DNA from 2 places in the Plantibacter sp. H53 genome. Region 1 is predicted to be linked to the other one. Evidence: riboswitches for the same ligand, from Rfam matches in the RefSeq annotation. Region 1 holds a riboswitch; the other holds the start of a gene.
The links. A riboswitch is a leader RNA that binds a small molecule or an ion and turns the genes downstream of it on or off. The one in region 1 is predicted to bind thiamine pyrophosphate.
Positions count from the first base shown of each region.

Region 2: linked by a shared signal. The riboswitch ahead of A4X17_RS19670 (ECF transporter S component) and the one ahead of thiM (hydroxyethylthiazole kinase) in region 1 are both predicted to bind thiamine pyrophosphate.

Region 1 covers NZ_LWCT01000033.1:2,584-10,154, reverse strand. Annotated here, with positions in the region: gene A4X17_RS13200 (CDP-alcohol phosphatidyltransferase family protein) at 1-720, shown strand, start outside; gene A4X17_RS13195 (HAD family phosphatase) at 801-1,484, shown strand; gene A4X17_RS13190 (DUF1622 domain-containing protein) at 1,495-2,016, opposite strand; TPP riboswitch at 2,077-2,177, shown strand; gene thiM (hydroxyethylthiazole kinase) at 2,169-3,020, shown strand; gene thiE (thiamine phosphate synthase) at 3,017-3,727, shown strand; gene A4X17_RS13175 (bifunctional hydroxymethylpyrimidine kinase/phosphomethylpyrimidine kinase) at 3,724-5,292, shown strand; gene A4X17_RS13170 (pyrimidine/purine nucleoside phosphorylase) at 5,340-5,636, shown strand; gene A4X17_RS13165 (hypothetical protein) at 5,744-6,145, opposite strand; gene A4X17_RS13160 (ABC transporter ATP-binding protein) at 6,197-6,901, opposite strand; gene A4X17_RS13155 (ABC transporter permease) at 6,963-7,571, opposite strand, start outside.
Region 2 covers NZ_LWCT01000012.1:32,170-39,740, reverse strand. Annotated here, with positions in the region: gene orn (oligoribonuclease) at 1-210, opposite strand, end outside; gene A4X17_RS07925 (SCO4848 family membrane protein) at 263-487, shown strand; tRNA gene A4X17_RS07920 (tRNA-Arg) at 518-590, shown strand; gene A4X17_RS07915 (hypothetical protein) at 838-1,410, opposite strand; gene A4X17_RS07910 (energy-coupling factor transporter transmembrane protein EcfT) at 1,407-2,207, opposite strand; gene A4X17_RS07905 (ABC transporter ATP-binding protein) at 2,204-3,601, opposite strand; gene A4X17_RS19670 (ECF transporter S component) at 3,688-4,278, opposite strand; TPP riboswitch at 4,354-4,462, opposite strand; gene A4X17_RS07895 (hypothetical protein) at 4,513-4,842, opposite strand; gene dinB (DNA polymerase IV) at 4,852-6,150, opposite strand; gene A4X17_RS07885 (acyltransferase) at 6,233-7,558, shown strand; gene A4X17_RS07880 (hypothetical protein) at 7,529-7,571, opposite strand, start outside.

The DNA of each region.
Region 1 (7,571 bases):
CTCGTCGTCGTGGTGACGATCGTCGCGATCGCCCGATTCCGCCGCGGTGCCGCGATCCCCGGTGACGAGGCGATGATCCCGGTGACGCTGCACGAGAAGACGCCGCTCGCGCGCCTCCGGACGCAGCTGTTCTCCGACGACGACTGGAAGAACCTGCCGAACGCGATCACGGCGGGACGTATCGTCCTCCTGCCGGTCTTCGCCGCCCTCGTGATCACCGGCTCCTACTGGGCCGCGCTCGTCGTCGGTGCGGTCGTGTTCCTGAGCGACGTCGCCGACGGACAGATCGCGCGCCGCATGGGCACGGTCTCCGCGCTCGGCACCTGGCTCGACGGGGTCGCCGACCGCCTGACCGTGGTCGTGGTCGCCGCGTCGTTCGCCATCGCGCAGATCATCCCATGGCAGGTGTTCGTGGTCATGATCGTCCCCGACCTCCTGCTCGCGTTCGTCGCCGTCGTCGCGTTCCGCGGGACGCCGGAGGTGCCGGTGAGCATCGCCGGCAAGATCCGGACGGTGTTCCTCTTCGTCGGCTTCTTCGCGCTGCTCACGGGCCTCGCGCTCGGCGGCGGGGATCCGGCGTCGGCGCTCCACCGGGTCTTCGGCGGGGTCGGCTTCGTGGCGATCCTGCTCGGACTCCTCGGCCACTTCGTCGCGGCGACCCAGTATGCGCGACGCATGGTCGTCACCTGGCAGCGACAGGGCGTCCGCGCGGCCCGCTGAGCGCCGCGCCGACCATCGTCGGAGGCCCCCAACGGATGGCACACGGCCACAGCGCAGGCGGCGTCGTTTAGGCTCGGAGCATGCCAGTCGACTATCCGGACCTCGTCATCTTCGACTGCGACGGCACGCTCGTCGACACGGAACGCATCTCCGTCCGGGTGAACCTGCAGCTCCTCAACGAGGTCGGCGGCGACTACACCGAGGCGGAGGTGCGGGAGCTCTTCGTCGGCGCCTCACTCGAGACGTACGCGACGCTGGTCGAGCAGCGCCTCGGGAAGCCGCTCGAGGCCGACTGGATCCAGCGCTGGAGCGACATGTTCCGCGGCATCTGCGAACGTGAGCTCGAGGCCGTCGACGGGGTCGTCGTTGCCCTCGACGGTATCGCTGCGACCGGGGTGCCGCTGTGCGTCGCCTCGAACGGGATGCTGCACGACGTCGTCCGCAACCTCGGGCAGGTGGGCATCCACGACCGCTTCGACGGGCGCATCTTCAGCGCGACCGACGTCGCCGTCGGCAAGCCCGCACCCGACCTGTTCCTGCACGCCGCCGCCGACTTCGACACGGCCCCCGAACGGTGCGCGGTCGTCGAGGACAGCGTCGTCGGCGTCCTGGCTGCCCGTGCGGCCGGCATGACGGTCTACGCCTACGCCGGTGGCATGACGCCCGCCGAGCGGCTCATCGGCGACGGCACCCACGTCTTCGACGACATGCGCCTGCTGCCCGACCTCATCCGCGACACCTGGGCGACCTCCGCGGCACGCTAGCCGTGCCGCGCTAGCTGCGACTGCGGAGCTCCGGGAAGCCGTCCTCGTCGTCGGGGATCGGCTGCGCCGCGACCGCCGGTGCCGACGTCGCATCGGACGGTTCGAGATCCTGGGCTGAGGCGTCCTGCTGCTCGGCGCGACGTCGGGTGCGTTCGCCACCGCGCTTGACCGCGCGGTCGAACAACTGCGGGCCGGTCGTCGCCAGGCGCCTCCAGGGGAGGGTGCCCTCGATCTCGATCTGCAGGGAGAAGCTCAGCAGGGTGCGGATGACGACGATGATCGCGAGGACGAGCGCGTCGGTCAGCGACGGCGTCGACGTGACCGTCTTCACGAGGTCTGCGGCCACGAGGATCTCCAGCCCGAGCAGGATGACCGAGCCGATCGTCTCCCGCAGCATCCGGAAGGCCCGAGCGCCGTCGCGCGTGCTCCACCACAGACGGGCCGAGAGGGTGACGGCGATCACGAAGCCCACGACCATCGCCCCGACACCGGCGACCTCGAAGACGATGGTGACCAGCTCGAAGAAGTCCATCCCTCCATCATCCTCGCCCGCCCGCTGGACGGGAAGCCGGGCCGACCCGCTAGGGTGGTCGCGAGTGACACGGGGTGCCGATCCCACGACGATCGGCTGAGAACACACCCGTCGAACCTGATCTCGTTAGTCCGAGCGAAGGGATGTCGCGAATGAGCGTTCGCACACCGCAGCAGTCCGCCCACCCGTCCACCGACGACTCGTCCGTCGGCGAGTTCGCGAGCGCGTCCGGGGACCTCCTCGAGCGCCTGCGCGAGCACACGCCGCTCGTCCAATCGATCACGAACGCCGTGGTGACGAACTTCACCGCGAACGTCCTGCTCGCCATCGGCGCCGCCCCGGCGATGACCGACATCCCCACCGAGGCCGGGCCGTTCGCCCGCATCGCCTCCGGGGTGCTCCTCAATCTCGGGACGCCGCAGGCGGAGCAGCGCGAGGCGATGGTCGAGGCCGCCTCCGCCGCGAACGACGCCGGCACACCGTGGGTGCTCGACCCCGTGGCCGTCGGCTTCCTACCGGTGCGCACGGCGCTCGCCGCCGACCTCCTCGACCTCCGGCCGACGATCGTCCGCGGCAACGCCAGCGAGATCATCGCCCTCGCCGGACTGGGCGCCGGCGGTCGCGGGGTCGACAGCACCGACTCGGTCGACAGCGCGATCGAGGCGGCCACCGCGATCGCCCGCACCTCGGGCGCCGTCGTCGCGATCTCCGGCCCGACGGACGTCATCACCGACGGTGAGCGCATCGTCCGCTGCTCGAACGGGCACGCCTGGCTCACCCTCGTGACGGGCGGTGGCTGTGCCCTCGGTGCCGTACTCGCCGCCTTCGCCTCACTCGACGACGACCGGTTGCTGACGACGGTCGCGGCGACCACCGCGTACACGGTCGCCGCGCAGCTTGCGGCTGCGGAGAGCCGCGGCCCCGGCTCCTTCGCTCCCGCCTTCCTCGACCGCCTCCACCTCCTCGACGCCGACACCGTCCGCAGCCTGGCGGTGATCGCGTGAGCGCCTCGACCACCGCGGACCGGGTCCTCGCGGCCCGTTCGCACGCCGAGCTCGTGCGCCGCGGCATCGCCACCTACCTCGTCACGGACGCCTCGGCCAGCGGGGATCGCGGTGTCCTCGACGTCGTGCGCCGAGCCGTCGACGGCGGGGTGACCGCGGTCCAGCTGCGGGAGAAGACCGCGTCGGCGCGAGCGCTGTTCGACCTGACCGTGCGTGCGGCGGAGGTCGTCGCCGGTCGGGCGCTGCTCCTCGTCGACGACCGGGTGGACGTCTTCCTCGCGGCCCGTTCCGCCGGTGCCGTCGTCCACGGCGTCCACGTGGGTCAGAGCGATCTCCCGGTCGACGCCGTGCGTCGTATCGTGGGGCAGGCCGCCGTCGTGGGACTGACGGCGAACACCCCGGCGCACCTCGACGCGGTCGCAGCGCTGTCACCCGGGACGGTCGACTACCTGGGCGTCGGCGTCATCCGCCCGACGACGACGAAGCCGGACCACCCGGCGCCGCTCGGCGTGGAGGGGTTCGCCGCGATCGCCGCCGCGACCCCGCTCCCGTGCGTCGCCATCGGTGGGGTGTCACTGGACGACACGGTCGAGCTCCACGCCGCCGGTGCCGCGGGTCTCGCCGTCGTCTCCGCCATCTGCGCCGTCGACGATCCGGCGGCCGCCGCCAGAGCGTTCCGCAGCGCCTGGACCGAGGTCTCGGCATGAGCGCCGTGGAACCGTCGACGACGCCGGTGTCGTCGAACTCGAACCGGGTGCACGGTCGACGACCCGTCACGATCCGCGAGGCACCCCGGGTGCTGAGCATCGCCGGGACCGACCCGACCGGTGGTGCCGGGATCCAGGCCGATCTCAAGAGCATCGCCGCGAACGGCGGATACGGCATGGCGGTCGTCACCGCGCTCGTCGCGCAGAACACCCGGGGCGTCCGGTCCGTGCACACTCCGCCCGTCGGGTTCCTCCGCGAGCAGTTGGACGCGGTCGCGGACGACGTGGTGATCGACGCGGTCAAGATCGGGATGCTGGGCGATGTCGCGATCATCGACACCGTGTCGACCTGGCTGCAGGAGACCGAGACCGGACCCGTCGTCCTCGACCCGGTGATGGTGGCGACGAGCGGCGACCGTCTCCTCCACCGCGACGCCGAAGCGGCCATGCGTGCGCTCCTGCCGCACGTCGACCTCGTGACCCCGAACCTGCCGGAGCTCGCCGTCCTCGCGGACGAACCGGTGGCGACGAGTTGGGCCGACGCACTCGCGCAGGCGGAACGGGTCTCGGTGCAGGCGGGCGTGATCGTGCTCGTGAAGGGCGGGCACCTGACGGGGACGACCGCATGCCCGGATGCGCTCGTCGACGCCACCGGTGGTCTGGGTGACGACCGATCACTCGTCGAGTTCGACGGTCTCCGAGTCGACACACGGAACACCCATGGGACCGGGTGCTCCCTGTCGAGCGCGATGGCCACCCTCGTCGCCCGGTCGGGGTCCTGGACCGCGGCGCTCGGCGAGGCGAAGGCGTGGCTCACGACGAGTCTCCGCCACGCGGACGCGCTCGAGGTCGGCTCGGGCAACGGCCCGATCAGCCACTTCGCCGAACTGTGGGCAGCGGGCGGGACGACCTCACGGCGGCAGGACGGTGCCGACATCGTCGCCGACTGGTGGGAGGACATCGCCGAGCTGCGGTACCGGATCGACCACCTGCCGTTCGTGACGACGCTCGCCGACGGGACCCTCGATCCGGCCCGGTTCGCCTGGTACCTGCAGCAGGACGCGATCTATCTACGGGCCTACTCGCGGGTCCTCGCACGAGCGAGTGCCTTGGCACCGACGGCCGAGGAGCAGGTGTTCTGGGCGACCGGCGCGGCGGGCTCGATCGAGGCCGAGATGGAGCTGCACCGCACCTGGCTCAGCGCGTATGCCGTCAGCGGTATGGATGTGGAACCGTCGGCGACGACCACGGCGTACCTCGACCACCTGCACGCGGCGACGGTCGACGGCGACTACGGGCGGGTGGTCGCCGCCGTGTTGCCCTGCTATTGGATCTACCAGGATCTCGGTGAACGGCTCGTGGGCGCATCACACGCGGAGCACCCGTTCGCCGCGTGGCTCGACACCTACGCCGACCCCGCCTTCGCGACCGCGAACACCCGGGCGATCGAGATCGTCGCCGGGGCGGCAGCTCGCGCGGACGAGACCGGCCGCGACACGATGCGACGGGCGTTCCTCGCCTCGGCCGCTCACGAGGAGGCCTTCTTCGCCGAGCCGATACGATGAAGGCCGGATCCGCCGCCGCGGTCCCGGACCACGACGAGAGGCCCCTGATGCTGACGAGCAACGAGTACTTCGACGGCAACGTGAAGTCGATCGGCTTCACCACGAACGAGCCCGGTGCGGAGTCGGCCAGCGTCGGAGTGATGGAGCCGGGGGAGTACACCTTCACCACGGGCAAGGCCGAGGAGATGTCCGTGATCTCCGGCAAGCTCCGCGTGCTGCTGCCGAACACGAGTGCGTGGCAGGACTTCGGGCCCGACGCGCAGTTCAGCGTCCCGGGGAGCAGCAGCTTCCAGGTCGAGGTCGAGGTCACCACGGCGTACCTCTGCCGTTACCTCAACATCTGAACGCCCTTCGACACTTCGACAGGCTCAGTGCGGCGCAGCTCAGGGACCGGTTGGGGTGCGCCCTCCGAACGGCTCAGGGGCCGGTTCGGTTCGTCCGAGTGCCCGGCTCAGGATCGGTCGACGACCTCGAGCGTGAGGACGACGGTCGAATCGTCCGAGCTGTTCGTCAGTGTCACCGTCGTGCTCCCGACCTCGAGCGGCTGCAGACCGGGGTTGAAGGACGCGCCGCCGCGGGAGCCGCCCGGCACGTACTCCGCGATCGACGGATCCTCGATCTCCGCGGACCACACGGTCGGATCGACGGCGACGAGGTCCACCACGTTGTCGAGGCCGACGGTGACGGTGCGGCCGTCCTGATCGACGAGCTGCACGATGACGGGTGCGATCACGCCGGCCTCGCTCGCGGAGCTCTGACCGGAGGGTGAGTCCGCGCCACCGGTGCAGGCACTCGTGCCGAGCACCGCTCCGACGATCGCGATCACGGTCAGCCCACGGGTGGCACGGCGCATGGCGGTCCTCTCTCGACGTGACCTCACCCTACCGCCGGGCGACGGAGGACCTCAGGACCGCAGGGCCAGCGCGTCGGCGGCGGCGCTGAGTCGACCGTCCTCCATGACGAGCACCTGGTCCATGCGGTCGAGGTGACTCCGATCGTGGGTGACCAGCAGCGTCGCGGCGCCCGAGGTCGCGGTGAGTTCGAGGATGAGCTCGATGATCGCGGATCCCCGCTCGTGGTCGAGCGCACTGGTCGGCTCATCCACGACGAGGGCGTCGGGCTCGTTCATGAGGGCGCGCGCGATGTTGACCCGCTGCCGCTGACCACCCGAGAGCTGATGCGGCCGCTTGCCTGCCTGGTCGCCGAGCCCGACGGCGGCGAGCAGCATCGCGGCCCGCTCGCGGGTGCGCGTCCGGTCGGTCCGCGACGTGCGGCCGCCGAGCGCCCCGAGGACGCACAACTGCTCGAGGGCCGTGAGCGACGGCAGCAGGTTGGCCTGCTGGAACACGATGCCGAGCCTCGTGCGGCGGAAGTCGGTGGCCGCACGGCGGTCGAGGGAGGTGACGTCGACCCCCGCCACCTCCACCAGGCCGCTGTCGGGCCGGATGAGGCCGGCTGCGACGGCGAGCACACTCGACTTCCCGGAGCCCGACGGCCCGGTGAGCGCGGTGACGGTCCCGGCCGGGACGGTGAGGGTCGCGTGGTCGACGGCGGTGACGCGGTGGTCGCCGTCGGGGAAGGTGAGGGTGACGTCGGTGAGCGAGATCATGCGGAGACTCCGATGGTGACGAGGGTGGGTGCGAGGAAGGAGACAGGGAGGTCGGGCGCGTTCACCGGTTGCCGCCGAGCGCGGTCAGCGGGTCGGCCGAGAGGATGGACCGCAGGGCGAACGCCGCTCCGATCAGACCGAGGACGATCATGATCACCCCGGGCACGAGCGTCGTCAATGGGCTGAGCACGAAGGGCAGTGCCGTGCCCGCCGCGGAACCGAGTGCGGCGGTGATGCCGATGCCGAACCCGACACCGATGACGAGGAGGACGAGCGCCTGGCCGAGCGCATCGAGCGACAGCCGACGGGTCGTCGCGCCCAGCGCTTTGAGGATCGCCACGTCACCCGCGCGCTGCATGGTCCACACCGTGAAGAAGGCTCCGATGACGAGCGCGGAGATCCCAAACAGCATGGCGACCATGAGGAGGAGCGATCCGATCTCGGAGCGGAACGAGCCGATCGCGAGCAAGGACGACAGGACGTCCTTCGACACCGTGCCGGTGGCCTGCTCCACGCCCGTCACCGCTTCGGCGCTCGGGTTCCCGGTGATGGCGAGCGCGGTCGCTCCGTCGCCGGGGGACCCTTGCGCAGCCTGCAGCGACCGCCACTCGGCCAGGCTCGTCCAGACGACCGGCGTGTGGCTGTACCACTGGTCGTCGACGACCGAACC
Region 2 (7,571 bases), on a different contig from region 1:
CCCCGAGGTGCGGTGCATGTTCGTCACGAACTCACCCATGTTGTCGAGTGCCGACTGATCGGGCTTGATCACGACGGAATAACCCGGGTCGAGGATGTTCAGTTCGAAGTCGGTGATCACGACGGCGATCTCGACGAGTTCGTCGACCTCCAGCTCGAGTCCGGTCATCTCGCAGTCGATCCAGACCAGACGGTCCCCAGCTGTGCTCATGGGTCGAGTCTACTCAGCACGACCGACGCCGCCGGTTCCGTAGACTCGAGCGGTGATCATCGCCATCTCCGTCCTGCTGCTCGTCAACGGTGTCTACAACGTCGTCGTCTGGCCCCGCTTCCTCAAGCGGATCGTCGCCGACCCGCGTGCCCGCGACGATCAGGGACGTGCGACGACGTTCCTGCGCGTGCACGTCATCCTCATCAGCATCGCCCTCGTCCTCGCAGCCCTGTCGCTGGTCTTCGGTGTCCTCGGCCTCCTCGGCGTCGGCGCCTGAGACACCGCTGCGGTATCCTGGACGACGCCCGCCTCCGTAGCTCAGGGGATAGAGCAGGAGCCTTCTAATCTCTTGGTCGCAGGTTCGAATCCTGCCGGGGGCACACCAGAAGCTCTCGCGGACCCTTACTCATCTCTTGGTCGCAGGTTCGAATCCTGCCGGGGGCACCTCACACGACATCGCGGACCCTTCTCATCTCTTGGTCGCAGGTTCGAATCCTGCCGGGGGCACACCCACCCTTCGACAAGCTCAGGGACCGAACCTCAGCCCTGACCCTTCGATGAGCTCAAGGACCGGAACCTCAGCCCCGACCCTTTGACAAGCTCAGGGACCGAGATCGCGGTCGGCCGTCAGACGCGGAGCCAGGAGTTCCAGCGGCCCGCTTCGTCGCGCCTCAGGACATCGAGGACGAGGGATGAGACCTGGCCCGCGGCACCCGTCGCCTCGATTCGGAGACCGGCGTCGAGGTCGGGCCGCTCACGCTCGATGAACGCGTCCTCCTGGAGGGTCCACCCCGCGAGCCAGTCGACGCCGTCACCGCGCCCGATGAGGCGGTCGGTGCGCTGCACCACCGGCGCGTCGAGCCACAGCACCGTGTCGGCGAGCATTCGCGATGTCCGCGACGACGACCCGCAACCCTCGACGATGAGTGGACGGTCGCTCGGTACGAGGTGCGCCTCCGCACGGGCGGACCGTTCCCAGTCCCAGCGCCGCCACTCCCCCGCGCGCCGCTCGGAGAACGGCCTGAGGATCCACTCGACGAGGAGTCGAGCACCCTCGTCGAGCCCCTCCCACCCCGGATACAGGTCGTCCATGTGGACGACCGTGCTGGCCGTCAACGCGGACGCCACCGAGGAGGCGAGCGTCGTCTTCCCCGTGCCCGACCGACCGTCGATGAGCAGGACCGGCGGAACCGCGCTCACTGACCCACGACCCGGAACGTACCGGCGAGGACCGCCGTGGACAGGGCGAGGGCCATGATCACGATCGTCACCAGGACGGCAATGAGATCGGCCCGGCCCAGGCGGGACGGTCTGGCCCAGGTGCGTTCGATCGGTGCCCCGAACCCCCGCGCCTCCATCGCCGTCGCGAGTTTGCTCCCGCGGCGGATGGCGAACACCAGCAGCACGAACGCCATGGACGCGAACCGCCGGACCACTCCCCGGTCCCCCAGCCCACGGGCACGACGGGCGAGCGCGAGACTGCGCCAGTCGTCGATGAAGAGTCCGAGCATCCGCGCTCCAGCGAGGATCCCGAGCACGAACCGCGACGGCAGCTTCGCGATCTGGGACAAGCCGTCGGCCAGATCGGTCGGATCCACCCGCGCGAAGAGCAGGATCGTCGGGAGACCGAGCGCCAACACGCGGATCGTCACGGCGACCGCCAGCTCGATCGAGTTGTCCGTCACGCGGACGAACCCGAGCGACAGGTACTCCGTCCCTCCCGGCTTCGCGTACAACAGCATGCTGATCCCGCCGATGGGCGCGAAGACGAGCACCGGCAGGGCCCGCTTCAGCAACGCGGTGAACCGCAGGCCGGAGAGCGGGAACAGCATCACTTCGAGCAGCACCGCCGTGCTCGCACTCACCCAGTCGATCGTCAGCAACAACGGGACGGACAGGATGAGGACGGCCAGCACCTTCGTCACCGGATTCACCCGATCGAGCGGCGGTCGATGGTGCAGCACCGTCGAGCGCTCCGCTGCCGTGAGGCTCGTCATGCGGCCCGCCTCCGGAGCTCCGGCGGTTCGAGGAGGATGCGATGGTCGCCCAGATGCTCGACGACCCCCGCGTCATGCGTGACGGAGACGATCGTCGCGCCGCGTTCGAGCTCGTGCTGCAGCAGGCGGACGAGTGACAACCACGTGCGTCGATCCTGCCCGAACGTCGGTTCGTCGAGGACCATGACCGCCGGCCGGGCGGCGAGGACGGTGGCCACCGACAACCGGCGCTTCTGACCCCCCGAGAGACTGAACGGGTTCGCCTCGGCGAGACGACCGAGACCGAGCGCATCGAGGATCTCGGAGACCCGCTCGTCGATGGCGGTCCGGGACCAGCGGAGGGCCTGCAGGCCGACACCGAGCTCGTTCCGCACGGTCGATGAGACGAACTGGTGCTCGGGATCCTGGAAGACCGTCCCGATGCGCGCGAGCAATTCGGTCGACTTCCAGCGGATAGGCCGGGATCCCAGCCTGCCGGCGAGCTGCGGAGCGGCGGTCACCGTCCCCGTGATCTCCGGCAGCAGTCCCGCCAGCGTGAGCGCGAGCGTGGACTTCCCCGCGCCGTTGGGGCCGACGATGACGGTCCCCGCGCCTTCGGGCACCGCGAGCCCCAGGTGCTCCTGCACCGGCTGCTTCCGCGTTCGACCGATCGCCAGGTCGTCGGTCGTGATGACCGCCGCTGATGGGCCGGACACCGGACGAGGGGCCAACCCCAGCGGGATGCCCGGCACCCAGACGCCCGCATCGGCCAGGCGCTGCCCGACGTCGTCGAGGACGAGGTCGGGTGGCCCGTCGGCGAGGACACCGCCGTCGGCGTCAAGTACGACGACCCTGGTCATCAGCTCGCGCCAGACGTCGACGCGGTGTTCGATGACGACCAGGGTGGACGAACCGTCATCGACCAGCCGAGCGACGGCGTCCCGCACCTCGGCCACCCCGGCCGGGTCGAGGTTCGCGGTCGGTTCGTCGAGCAGGAGGAGCGAGGGCTGCATGGCGAGTACGCCGGCGAGGGCCAGCCGCTGTTTCTGACCGCCGGACAGCGCCGAGGTCGAGTGGTCCAGCGGCAGGTCCAGTCCGACGGCCTCCAGCGAGGTGTCGACGCGGCGCCAGATCTCCTCGCGCTCGATGCCGAGGTTCTCGCAGCCGAAGGCGACGTCGTCGCCGACCTTGGACAGGATCACCTGCGAGTCGGGATCCTGCAGCACGAGCCCGATGCGACCCCTCGCTCGTTCAGGCGGAACGCCGTCCACGAGGAGCGAGCCGTGGGACTCCCCCTCGTCCGCTCCGCCGAGCACGCCGGCCAGTGCGTGGATCAGCGTCGACTTGCCGGCACCGGACGCCCCCAGCAGGAGGACCCGCTCGCCCGGTTCGATCACGAGGTCGAGGTCGCTCACCGCCCAGGCCTTCCGACCGGCATGCCGCCACCCCCAGTCCCGCGCGACGACGCGCGCCGGACCGGTCGCAGCCGCTCCCGGCACGATCAGACCTCGCGCCGAGCGTCCCGCCCCGACGCGAACCGACTGAGCGCTCCGGTCGACGCGAGTGCCCTGACGAGTGCCCAGCCGACGACACCGGCGAGGATTGCGCCCGAGACGAGCAGCGAACCGAGGTAGATCGCGTTGAACTCGACACCCTTCTCGAGGTTGCCCGACATGACGAGTTCGAGGAGCCACGCGCCGGCCCCGGCACCGGCACCGGCGAGGATCGCCGGAACGAGGCCGAAGCGCTTGTACGCGAACGCCGCGAACACCAGCTCGGCACCGAGGCCCTGAGCGAGCCCGGAGTACACCGTCGTGATGCCCCATGCGTTGCCGATGAGGGCGGAGACGATCGCCCCGATGGTCTCGACGAGGAGGGCAGCGCCGGGCTTCCGGATGATGAGTCCGCCGAGCACCCCGCCGAGGAGCCAGATCCCGACGGCGATCCCGCCGAAACCGGGCGTGACGGCGCTGGCACCCGCGTACCAGAGTGATCCGATCGTGTTCCACGCCCAGAAGATGAGGCCGGTCGCGACGCCGAGTACGGCGACCACGACGATGTCGACGACCCTCCAGCGCAAGGTCCGCGACACAGCGCGTTCAGAGGGTGAGATCTTGGTCGATGCTGACACGATACGTGCCCTTCCTGTAGACGGAAAAGAGCACGGGATAGCGAGAAATGGTCTCCCTGCGCTGGCATGATCCAGATCAGGTTCGACGGTCGAAGGCGAATACCTTCCTCTCAGCCCGGTTCACCGGACTCCCGTGGTGGCACGAGTCTAACCCCTGCCGTGCGCGGTCGCACGACAGGGGTTGGACGGAGGGGGCTACTTCTTGAGGGCCTTGATGAGGCCGGCGAGCGCCTTGCCGCTCACCCAGATGAACGGGATCGCGACGGCGATCAGCGAGATGAGGTTCGGGTCGAAACGGAGACCCTCGTCGGTCTTGATGTAGGCACCGACGGGGATGGAGACGCCACCGCCGCCACCGCCGCTCGGGGCGTCGTCGCCGTCGCCCTCGGAGCCGCCGCCGAAGCCGTAGTACGTCAGCGCGACGGGCACGAGTTTCGTCCCGTCGATGTCCTGCTGCTCCCCATAGGCCGCGGTCACGCCGAGCCCCTTCGCCTGTTCTGCCAGCTTCTCCACGAGATTCGTCATACGGCGAGGCTATCGCTCGGCATCTCCCGGTCCAAGGGGTTGATCCGTGCTCGCAGCACCCTGCGAGTCCCCGCGACTGCCGAGTCCGCGACGCCTCGGCTTCCCGAGGAGGGAGGCGGGGGCGATCGCGAGATCGCCGAACCGGCTTGCGACCCGGTCGATCGTCTGCTCGGCTTCACGCCACTCCTCGTCCGGGTCCCAGAGCCCGGCACCGGCCTCATCGGCCGGGACGAGCTGGTCGACCTTCACCCCCACGAGGCGCACGAGGCGTCCGCCACGATCGAGGTCGTCGAACAGCGAGGCCGCTTCGTCGTACACCCGCCGGCCCACGTTCGTGGCTTCGCCGATGGTGCGCGACCGGGTGACGACGCTGAAGTCCGCATAGCGCACGCGGATGCTGATCGTCCGGCCGGCGTAGCCGCCCTTCCGGAGTCGGATCGCGACGAGGCCGGCGAGGTTCAGCAACTCGCGCTTGAGGATGGTCGGGTCGGAGACGTCCGTCGGGAAGGTCACCTCGTGGCTGACGCTCTTCTCACGTCGTGCCAGCTCGATGCCGCGCGGATCGATCCCGTTCGCGAGCTCGAGGAGTCGGCGACCGGAGGCCTCACCGACCGCGCGTTGGAGCATCGACAGCGGGGTGGAGGCGAGCTGACCGATGGTCCGGATGCCACGGTTCGTCAGCTGCTCCTCCGTCCGACCACCGACGCCCCACAGTGCACCGACCGGCAACGGGTGGAGGAACGCCAGGGTCTCGTCGGCCGGCACGACCAGCAGACCGTCGGGCTTGGACAGGCCGGAGGCGAGCTTCGCGACGTACTTCGTCGCCGCCAGGCCCACCGAGCACGGCAGGCCGGTCGCGTCGAGGACCCGTTGCTTCACGAGCGCGGCGATCGTCCGCGGGCTCCCGAGCAACCGGACCGCGCCGGAGACGTCGAGGAAGGCCTCGTCGATGCTCAGGGGCTCGACGAGCGGCGTGACCGACTCGAACACCTCCATCACCCGGTCGGAGTACTCGCGGTACCGGCCGTGGTGGGGCGGCAGCACGACGGCGCTCGGACAGAGCCGCATCGCCTGGGACACCGGCATCGCCGCGCGCACGCCGTACCGGCGAGCCTCGTAACTGGCGGAGGTGACGACCGACCGCCCCTCCTTGTTGCCGACGATGATCGGCAGACCGCGCAGCTCGGGCCGTTCCAAGAGCTCGACCGAGACGAAGAACGCGTCCATGTCGACATGGAGGATGGGGGTACCGCTGTCGTCGGCATCGTGCGCCGAGACGCGACGAGACGCTCCATCCTGCCGACTCATGCCTCCATTGTCGCAGTCGCCTCCGACACGCTCTCCACAGGGGCCGAGGCGGGAGGGCCCGGCGACGCTAGGCTGTCCGGCGATGAGCACGCGAACGCGGACCGGGTCGGCCCCGGCGGTCCCAGACCTCTCCGGGCGGGACCTCGCCCTCGACCTCGTGCGCGTCGCCTGCGTCGTCACGGTGGTCGTCGTCCACCTCCTGATGGTCGCCGTGGCGGTCGAGCCGGACGGCGCGATCGGCATCTCCCGGGCGCTCGAGCAGCAGCCGTGGTTCGATACGGGCACCTGGTTCGGCCAGATCATGCCGATGTTCTTCATCGTGGGCGGCTTCGCGACGATCACCGGCTGGCGCAGCACCGTCCGACGTGGTGGCGGGACCAGCGACTTCCTCCGGTCCCGGGTCTTCCGACTCGCCCTGCCGACGATCCCGGTCCTGCTCTTCCTCGCCGCAGGGCTGTGGCTCGCCGGGGCGCTCGCTGTCGACCCCGCCATCATCGAGGCCGTCGCCGCCGGCGTCGGCTCCCCGCTCTGGTTCCTGGCCGCCTACCTGCTGTGCCAGGCGGTCGCGCCCTTCCTGGCCACCTGGCACGACCGCAACCCCGTCCTGACCTGTGCGGCCCTGCTGGCCGGCGTGATCCTCGTCGACGTCGTCCGGTACTCGACCGGCCTCCTCGGCATCGGTCTCGTCAACCTGGTGTTCGTCTGGCCGCTGCTGCAGCAGTTCGGGTTCTTCCTGGCCGATGGTCGTCTCCGCACCGTCCCTCGCCTCGTCCTCGTGGCCGTGGTGCTCGTCTCCTACGGTGCGCTCGTGCCGATCACGACCTGGCTGCCGTACTCGACCAGCATGCTCGGCAACCTCAACCCACCGACCCTCCCCCTCGTCGTCCTCGGCGTCGGGCAGCTCGCCCTGCTCGCCCTGGTGCACCCGCTGCTCACGGCGATCATGCGGACCCGCGCCGCGCGAGCCGTCGTCTTCCTCATCGGGTCCCGGCTGATGACGGTGTACCTCTGGCATCTCCCCCTGATCATCGCGGTCGCCGGTCTCCAGCTCGCCCTCGGCATCCCCTTCGCGGAACCGCTGAGCGCGGCATGGTGGTGGACCCGACCGGTCGTGCTGCTCGTCGTCGCGGTCCTGCTCGCGGGCGTCGGCACACTCCTCGGCCGCGTCGAGCACCCCCGCAAGCTGCGCCTCGACCCGGAGCGCAAGCCGACACACGTCGCCGTGTGGATCGCGCTCACGAGCGCCTTCATCATGCCCTTCGCGGAGATCTCCCACCCGCTCACCGCCGCGATGGCGGCTGCCGGCGCTGTCGGCTCGATCATCGCGGTCGTGCTTCTGAACCCGACCCGTCGGCCGGTCGAGCGCGTCGCGAGCGGATCAGACCAGGCCGTGGACCAGCGGCCGTAGCCATTCGCGGAAG